2 regions of the Pseudomonas sp. LFM046 genome follow, and region 1 is predicted to be linked to the other one. Evidence: predicted binding sites of a transcription regulator. Region 1 holds the regulator's gene; the other holds the start of a gene.
What was found. Region 1 encodes FliA, which starts transcription of late flagellar genes. Its sites were predicted from a motif close to CTAAAGTTTNNNNNNNNNNNGCCGNTAA; they were not measured.

Region 1 (3,629 bases):
TAGCAGATCGTCGACGTCGTCCTGTCCGGACACCACGTCTTCCCGTATATCGGCATGGATCTGCGGACCTTCACCCCTGGAAGGATTTTTTTGTTGTTCCAGCTCGGCGCGCAGCGCGTCGTGGTCGTGCTCGATGCCGGCGTAACGGTCTACCTGGCTGGCCATCATCACCAGCTTGACCAGGTTGCTCTCCACCTCGGTCACCAGTTGGGTCACGCGCTTGATGACCTGGCCGGTGAGGTCCTGGTAGTCCTGGGCCAGCAGGATGTCGTTGAGCTTGCTGGACAGAGCATCGGTGTCGCGTTGACTGCGAGCAAGGAATTGTTCGATACGGCGAGCCAGGTCGCGGAAGCCGTCCGCGCCGATTTCCCGACGCATGAAGCGCCCCCACTCCTCACCCAGCTGCTGGGCCTCGTCACTCAGGCCGTTGAGCAGCGGCGCGCTCTCTTCCACCAGGTCCATGGTGCGGTTGGCGGCCTTCTCGGTCATGTGCACCACGTAGGACAGGCGATCAGTCGCGTCGGCGATCTGCGACATTTCCTGGGCATGGGGCAGGTGCGGGTCGATCTGGAAATTGACGATGGCGTTGTGCAGTTCGCGGGTGAGCTTGCCCACTTCCTGGTACAGACCACGATCACGGACGTGATTGAGTTCGTGGATAAGTTGCACGGCGTCGGTGAAATTGCCCTTCTCCAGGCTTTCCACCAATTCCCGCGCACGGACTTTCAGGGTCGACTCGAAGTCGCCCAACAGGGATTCATTCTGGTCCATGGTGCCCTCGCGGCCGGTGTCAGCCGTTGACGCGCTCGAAGATCTTCTCGATTTTTTCTTTCAGGACCTGAGCGGTGAAAGGCTTGACCACATAGCCGTTCACGCCGGCCTGGGCCGCCTCGATGATCTGGTCGCGTTTGGCTTCGGCAGTCACCATCAGGACCGGCAGGTGCTTCAGGCGCTCGTCGGCGCGGACGGCACGCAGCAGGTCGATGCCGGTCATCCCGGGCATGTTCCAGTCGGTCACGAGGAAATCGAAGTTGCCGCTGTGCAGCATTGGCAGGGCCGTGGTGCCGTCGTCGGCTTCGGCGGTATTGGTGAAACCCAAGTCGCGCAAGAGGTTCTTGATGATGCGTCTCATCGTCGAGAAGTCGTCAACGATGAGGATTTTCATGTTCTTGTCCAAGTCAACCTCCGTACAGTCCCAAACGCCCCTCTTGCCGGGTGCGCCGTTCTAATCTGAAAGCGGTGTGCCGTTCAGCGCGCGCGCCATTCGCCGAGCCGCGCGCGCAAACGTGCCGCGCACTGGCTATGCAACTGGCTGACCCGCGATTCGCTGACCCCCAGCACTTCACCGATTTCCTTCAAGTTCAGTTCTTCGTCGTAATACAGCGCCAGCACCAGGCGCTCACGCTCCGGCAGGTTCGCGATGGCATCGGCCAGCGCGGCCTGGAAGCGGTTTTCTTCCAGATCTTGGGAAGGTGAGATTTGGGTGACACCGGCGTCCTCGTGCACGCCGCCATGCTCCCCTTCCTGCAACAGGTCGTCGAAGCTGAACAGGCGGCTGCCCAAGGTGTCGCTCAGGATGCCGTAGTAGTCTTCGAGACTCAATTCAAGTTCGGCAGCAACTTCCTGATCTTTAGCGTCACGTCCCGTTCGCGCTTCGATTGCACGAATCGCGTCGCTCACCATGCGGGTATTGCGGTGCACCGAGCGCGGCGCCCAATCGCCCTTGCGGACCTCGTCCAGCATGGCTCCGCGAATGCGGATGCCCGCGTAGGTTTCGAAGCTGGCGCCCTTGCTGCCGTCGTATTTCTTCGAGGCTTCGAGCAAGCCGATCATCCCGGACTGCATCAGGTCTTCCACCTGTACGCTGGCCGGCAGGCGCGCAAGCAGGTGATAAGCGATGCGCTTGACCAGCGGGGCATACCGCTCGATCAGCTCATGTTGCGAATCCCTTCCTTGTGCCTTGCCGTACATACGCAGTCCAGTAGCGGGTGTCATACAGGCGATTCCGCGGAGGGCTGTCTGACCAGCCGCTCGACGAAGAACTCCAGGTGGCCCCGCGGATTGGCCGGCAGCGGCCAGCTGTCGACCTTCTGCGCGATGGCCTTGAAGGCCAGCGAGCATTTCGAGCGCGGGAAGGCTTCATAGACCGCGCGCTGCTTCTGCACGGCCTTGCGGACCGACTCGTCGTAGGGGACAGCGCCAACGTACTGCAGCGCGACGTCCAGGAAACGGTCGGTGACCTTGGTCAGCTTGGCGAAGAGGTTGCGACCTTCCTGCGGGCTGTGGGCCATGTTGGCCAGCACGCGGAAGCGGTTCATGCCGTAGTCGCGGTTGAGCAGTTTGATCAGCGCGTAGGCGTCGGTGATGGAGGTGGGCTCATCGCAGACCACCACGATCACTTCCTGAGCCGCGCGGACGAAGCTGACCACGGAGTCGCCGATGCCGGCGGCGGTGTCGATCACCAGCACGTCGAGGTTGTCGCTGATTTCACTGAATGCCTGGATCAGGCCAGCGTGCTGCATGGGCGACAGCTGGACCATGCTCTGGGTGCCGGAGGCGGCCGGGACGATGCGAATGCCCCCCGGTCCCTGCAACAGCACGTCGCGCAGGTCGCACTCGCCATTGATCACGTCGGCCAGGGTGCGTTTGGCGGTCAGGCCGAGGAGAACGTCGACGTTGGCCAGACCGAGGTCCGCGTCCAACAACATGACGCGGCGGCCGAGATCGGCCAGGGCCAGCGAAAGGTTCACCGACACGTTGGTCTTGCCGACGCCACCCTTGCCGCCGGTCACCGCGATCACCTGTACGGGATGCATACTACCCATTTCAAATACCTTGCCTTAGGTCGACTGGGCCATTTGGCTGTCTAGCACCACCCACTCCGGGGCGGTTGTCAATTCTTCAACCGGCGCGCCGCGCCGGATTCTGGTAGAGCCCGGCGAACAGGTCGGCCATGGCTTCCTCGCTCGGGTCTTCCGGTGCCTGGAGGCTGACCGCACGACTCACGAGCTGGTGGCTGCGGGGAACCTGCAGATCATCCGGGATTCGCGGCCCATCGGCCAGATAGGCTACCGGGAGATGCTGGCCGATAGCCAGCCCCAGAACTTCACCCAGGCTGACCGCTTCGTCCGCCTTGGTGATGATGCAACCGGCCAGACCGCAACGCTTGTAGCTGTGGTAGGCCGCCTTGAGCACCTGGCTCTGACTGGTGGCGGCCATGACCAGGTAATTCTTCGCATTTATCGCCCGGCTTGCCAGCGATTCCAGCTGCATGGCGAGGGCTGGATCATTGGCCGGCAGACCAGCGGTATCGATCAGCACCACACGCTTGCGAATCAGGGGCGCCAGGGCCTGGACCAGGGACTGGCCCGGGTCCACCTGGGTGACCGACACGTTGAGGATGCGGCCCAGGGTCTTGAGCTGTTCCTGAGCGCCGATGCGGAAGCTGTCCATGCTCACCAGGGCGACGCTCTGGGCGCCGTATTTGAGCACGTAGCGCGCAGCCAGCTTGGCCAGGGTGGTGGTCTTGCCCATGCCGGCCGGGCCGACCAGGGCGATCACCCCGCCCTCTTCCAGCGGCTCGACCTTCGGCGTACGGATGGCATGGGCCAGGTGCGCCAGCAGCATGC
Region 2 (3,629 bases), 2.8 Mb from region 1:
TGATCTTGCCCCCGTAGAGCGTCGCCGCGGTCACCATCATCAGCACGAACACCATGGTCGAGTACTCGATCCGGCGCAGCACCTCCACCGACTCCAGCTCCTCCTCCAGCAGCTTGCTCTGGATCAGGCCGACACGCTCGCGCACGGTCGCAAGCGAGGCCAGCAACTCGGCGTACTTCCGGTCCATGGTGGCCATGCGCTTGCCGGCGTTGTCCGACTGGCCTTCCCGGAAGTAGGAAAAGATCAGCAAAGCCTCATTCACCATCTCGCCCATCGCGATGTCGACTTCGTGCACGTCCTCCCGAAGCGCCAGGGTGTAGGCCTGTATGTCCGCGCTGTGTTCCGTCTGGTTGAAAATGCGGACCTGCAGCTGCTGCTTTGCGGTAGACAGGTGCTCGTCGAAGGCACGCAAAGCCTCGCGCATGTTCCGCGATTCGGCTTCGACGTCATGGGTATCGAACACATTGTTGCCGGGTGCGTTGACGGCAGAGGCCAGGCTACCCAGCATCGAATAGCTGGACAGTTGCTGGACCCAGGACTGGTTGGCCTTGATGGAGCGGTGGTACGTGTCGACGATCATGTGGTTGAGCAACACGCTCAGGATGACCACCAGCACATCGAAACCCGCGAGAAAGAAATACATGCGGTGCCACTTGGTCGGGCGCCTCTTTCCTGAAAGGTCGGGTCTGGCTGGTTGAACGGCGCTTCCGCTTCTGAAGAAATCCATTTCGCAATCTCCAGACATGCCTCGTTCAATGGGATTGATAAAAAGCGGAACTCGAAACCCATCCACCTGTTTCGCCAGCACCCACTTCCTAAAACGAGCCACACCTGGCAACGGCCAACCTGTTCGTAGGTCTTGCACCGCAACCCAAGCATAGCCACTAAATTGCCACTGGTTTCCGGACGCCAGGACGCGAAACAGGAGCCTCCGGGCTGGCTGGAGCGTGGCAGCGTTCAGGCTCTGACATCACTCCGCCGGGGCCCGTCATCCAAGGGCTATCCGCCCACCGGAAGGCTACGCCCGACCAGCGGCCGCCCCACCGCCCTTTTAGGTTGTCGGCTCTAGAGCAGCAGGCCGATCCTCTTCCCCGCCCATGCCTCCAAGAACAACAAGGCGAGTGCCGTTCCATTCACTGCTGCCGGATCGAACCAGGGGGACCACCCCCGGGGAGGAGCCATGCGAATTCGTTGCTTTCTGCTCGGTTGCCACTGGACCGAGGGTTTCCGTACCGAAGTGGGCGCCGTGCCCATGATTTGCCAGCGTTGCCTGCGCTGCGGCGCCCATCGCTACCTGAGTCCACCGGAGGAGGCTGACGCGACAGGATGATCGGCAGCAGAAATCCGACGGATAGCGATTTGACATTAGACGACAGCCCTCTAGCTTTAAGCTGCGTCGCCGATGGCCTTTGAAAGCACCGTTGTTCGGCCCAATCACCTGGCAAGGGAGTGCCCCATGTCGCAGCCGCTGTCCGCCAATACCGTCAAGGCCCTGGCCCTGCACTCCCTGATCTGGCTGGCCTGCGCCGGCATGATTGCCGTTGGCCTGCCGCTCTGGCTGGCCCTCGCCGGGGGATGGCTGGCCAGCCTGCTGCTGACCTGGCTGCTGCGGGACACACGCGCCGCGGCGACAGAGGCCAGCATGCAGACGGTCGCGGCGACGCCGGACTGGCAGCGCGCCCAGGATGCCCTGGACGAACAGCTCGGCACCCTCCAGGCCCATGCCGGACAGATCGACGGCCTCTTGCAGGACGCCATTCGTCGCCTGGGTGACAGCTTCCACGGGCTCGCCGCACGCATCGACCAGCAGCGCGCCCATTCCCACTCCCTGATCGAACGCTACGGCGACCAGCAGCGCGCCGACGACGGCATGAACTTCCAGGAATTCATCGCCACCACCCGCGACACCCTGGGCCTGTTCGTCGAAGCCGCCCTGGAAACCAGCCAGACCTCCCAGGAGCTGGTGAAACGCATGGATCGGGTGACGCAGAAAATCGCCGATATCCTGAAATCCACCCACGATATGGACGCCATCGCCAAGCAAACCAACCTGCTGGCCCTGAACGCCGCCATCGAGGCTGCCCGCGCCGGCGAGAGCGGCCGGGGCTTCGCCGTGGTGGCGGACGAGGTGCGTGCCCTGTCCACCCGCTCCACCGGTTTTTCCGAGCAGATTCGCGGGCACGTGGATGTCGTCTACCGGGAGATCCAGGACGCCGAGGCGGCCATCGCCCAACTGGCGGACAAGGACATGGGTTTCGCCATGGAATCCCGGCAGCAACTGCACCACATGCTGGAAGACCTCGAAGGCATGAACCACCACACCCTGAAGGTGATCCAGGAGCTGGACCGCCTCTCCCTGGAGGTGGGCAACGGCGTCGACCAGGCCATTACCGCCCTGCAATTCCAGGACATGAGCAGCCAGTTGCTCGGCCAGATGCGCAAGCACTTCACCAAGCTCGGCGGATTCGCCAGGGGCCTCGGCGGCCTGCGCGGCCTGGAGCCGGAGCACTGGGCGGAGCGCCTGGGCGACGAGACCACGGAACTGCGCAAACCCGTTGCCAACCCCGTCGCCCAGAGCAGCGTCAACGCGGGAGAAGTGGAGCTTTTCTGAACCGTTCGTCGTCGTCTTTCGGGAGTCAGCCAGCCGCGCGACGAATGGCTGACGCCAGAATCTGGACGCAAGGTGGGCTTCCGACTAAAAAGAGTCATGGCCAGTGGCTATCTTGGTACGCAGTTCCAGAGGTTGGCGCCGGACGCAGACCGACAGAGCAGCCGACAGCTCAGAGGTTCGTCGGGCTCCCCGGGTCGGCACCAGCCTGCAGTGCTTCACCCCTATAAAGCGCAATGGAGAGCCGCACCTGATGAGCAAGCAGATCCTCATAGTCGACGACTCGGCATCGATCCGACAGATGCTGAGCTTCACCCTCAAGTCCGCCGGCTACCTGGTGGACGAGGCGGTAGATGGCAAGGACGGCCTCGGCAAGGCCCAGAGCAAGGCCTACAACCTGGTCTTCACCGACCAGAACATGCCGAACATGGACGGCCTCAGCCTGATCCGCAGCCTGCGCGGCCTGCCGGGCTACCGGGCCACGCCCATCCTGATGCTGACCACCGAGTCCAGCGACGCCATGAAGCAGCAAGGCAAATCCGCCGGCGCCACTGGCTGGCTGGTCAAGCCCTTCGATCCGCCAAAGCTGCTGGAAGTTACCCGCAAGGTCCTCCCCTGACCCCAGCACAAGGCGCTTCCCATGAGCTTAGGGATGAACCAGTTCCTCCAGGTGTTCTACGAGGAAACCGAAGAGCATCTGGCCAGCCTCGAACTGTTGCTGCTCGGCCTCGACCTGCAGGCGCCTGACGCGGAAGAACTCAACGGCATCTTCCGCGCCGCGCACTCCATCAAGGGTTCGGCCGGCATGTTCGGCTTCGACGACCTGACCGCCGTGACCCACGAGCTGGAAACCCTGCTCGACCGCATCCGCAGCGGCCAGATGGCCTTGCGGGCGGAGATGGTCGACCTGTTCCTCCAGGCCCGCGACGTGCTGATGCGCCTGCTGGACGCCCACCGCCACCAGCGCCCCGATCCCGACGTGCCGGTGGAAGAAACCGTCGCCCGCCTGCGGGAACTGCTG

Region 2: a site for FliA is predicted at 1,379-1,406, ahead of TQ98_RS05895 (methyl-accepting chemotaxis protein). Genes of this name have one in related genera too.

Annotation. Positions count from the first base shown of each region.
Region 1 covers NZ_JYKO02000001.1:4,012,035-4,015,663, forward strand. Annotated here, with positions in the region: gene TQ98_RS18550 (protein phosphatase CheZ) at 1-771, opposite strand, end outside; gene TQ98_RS18555 (chemotaxis response regulator CheY) at 791-1,165, opposite strand; gene fliA (RNA polymerase sigma factor FliA) at 1,249-1,995, opposite strand; gene fleN (flagellar synthesis regulator FleN) at 1,992-2,825, opposite strand; gene flhF (flagellar biosynthesis protein FlhF) at 2,902-3,629, opposite strand, start outside.
Region 2 covers NZ_JYKO02000001.1:1,249,707-1,253,335, reverse strand. Annotated here, with positions in the region: gene TQ98_RS05900 (EAL domain-containing protein) at 1-727, opposite strand, end outside; gene TQ98_RS28240 (PSPA7_2676 family Cys-rich small protein) at 1,181-1,330, shown strand; gene TQ98_RS05895 (methyl-accepting chemotaxis protein) at 1,457-2,611, shown strand; gene TQ98_RS05890 (response regulator) at 2,862-3,227, shown strand; gene TQ98_RS05885 (chemotaxis protein CheW) at 3,249-3,629, shown strand, end outside.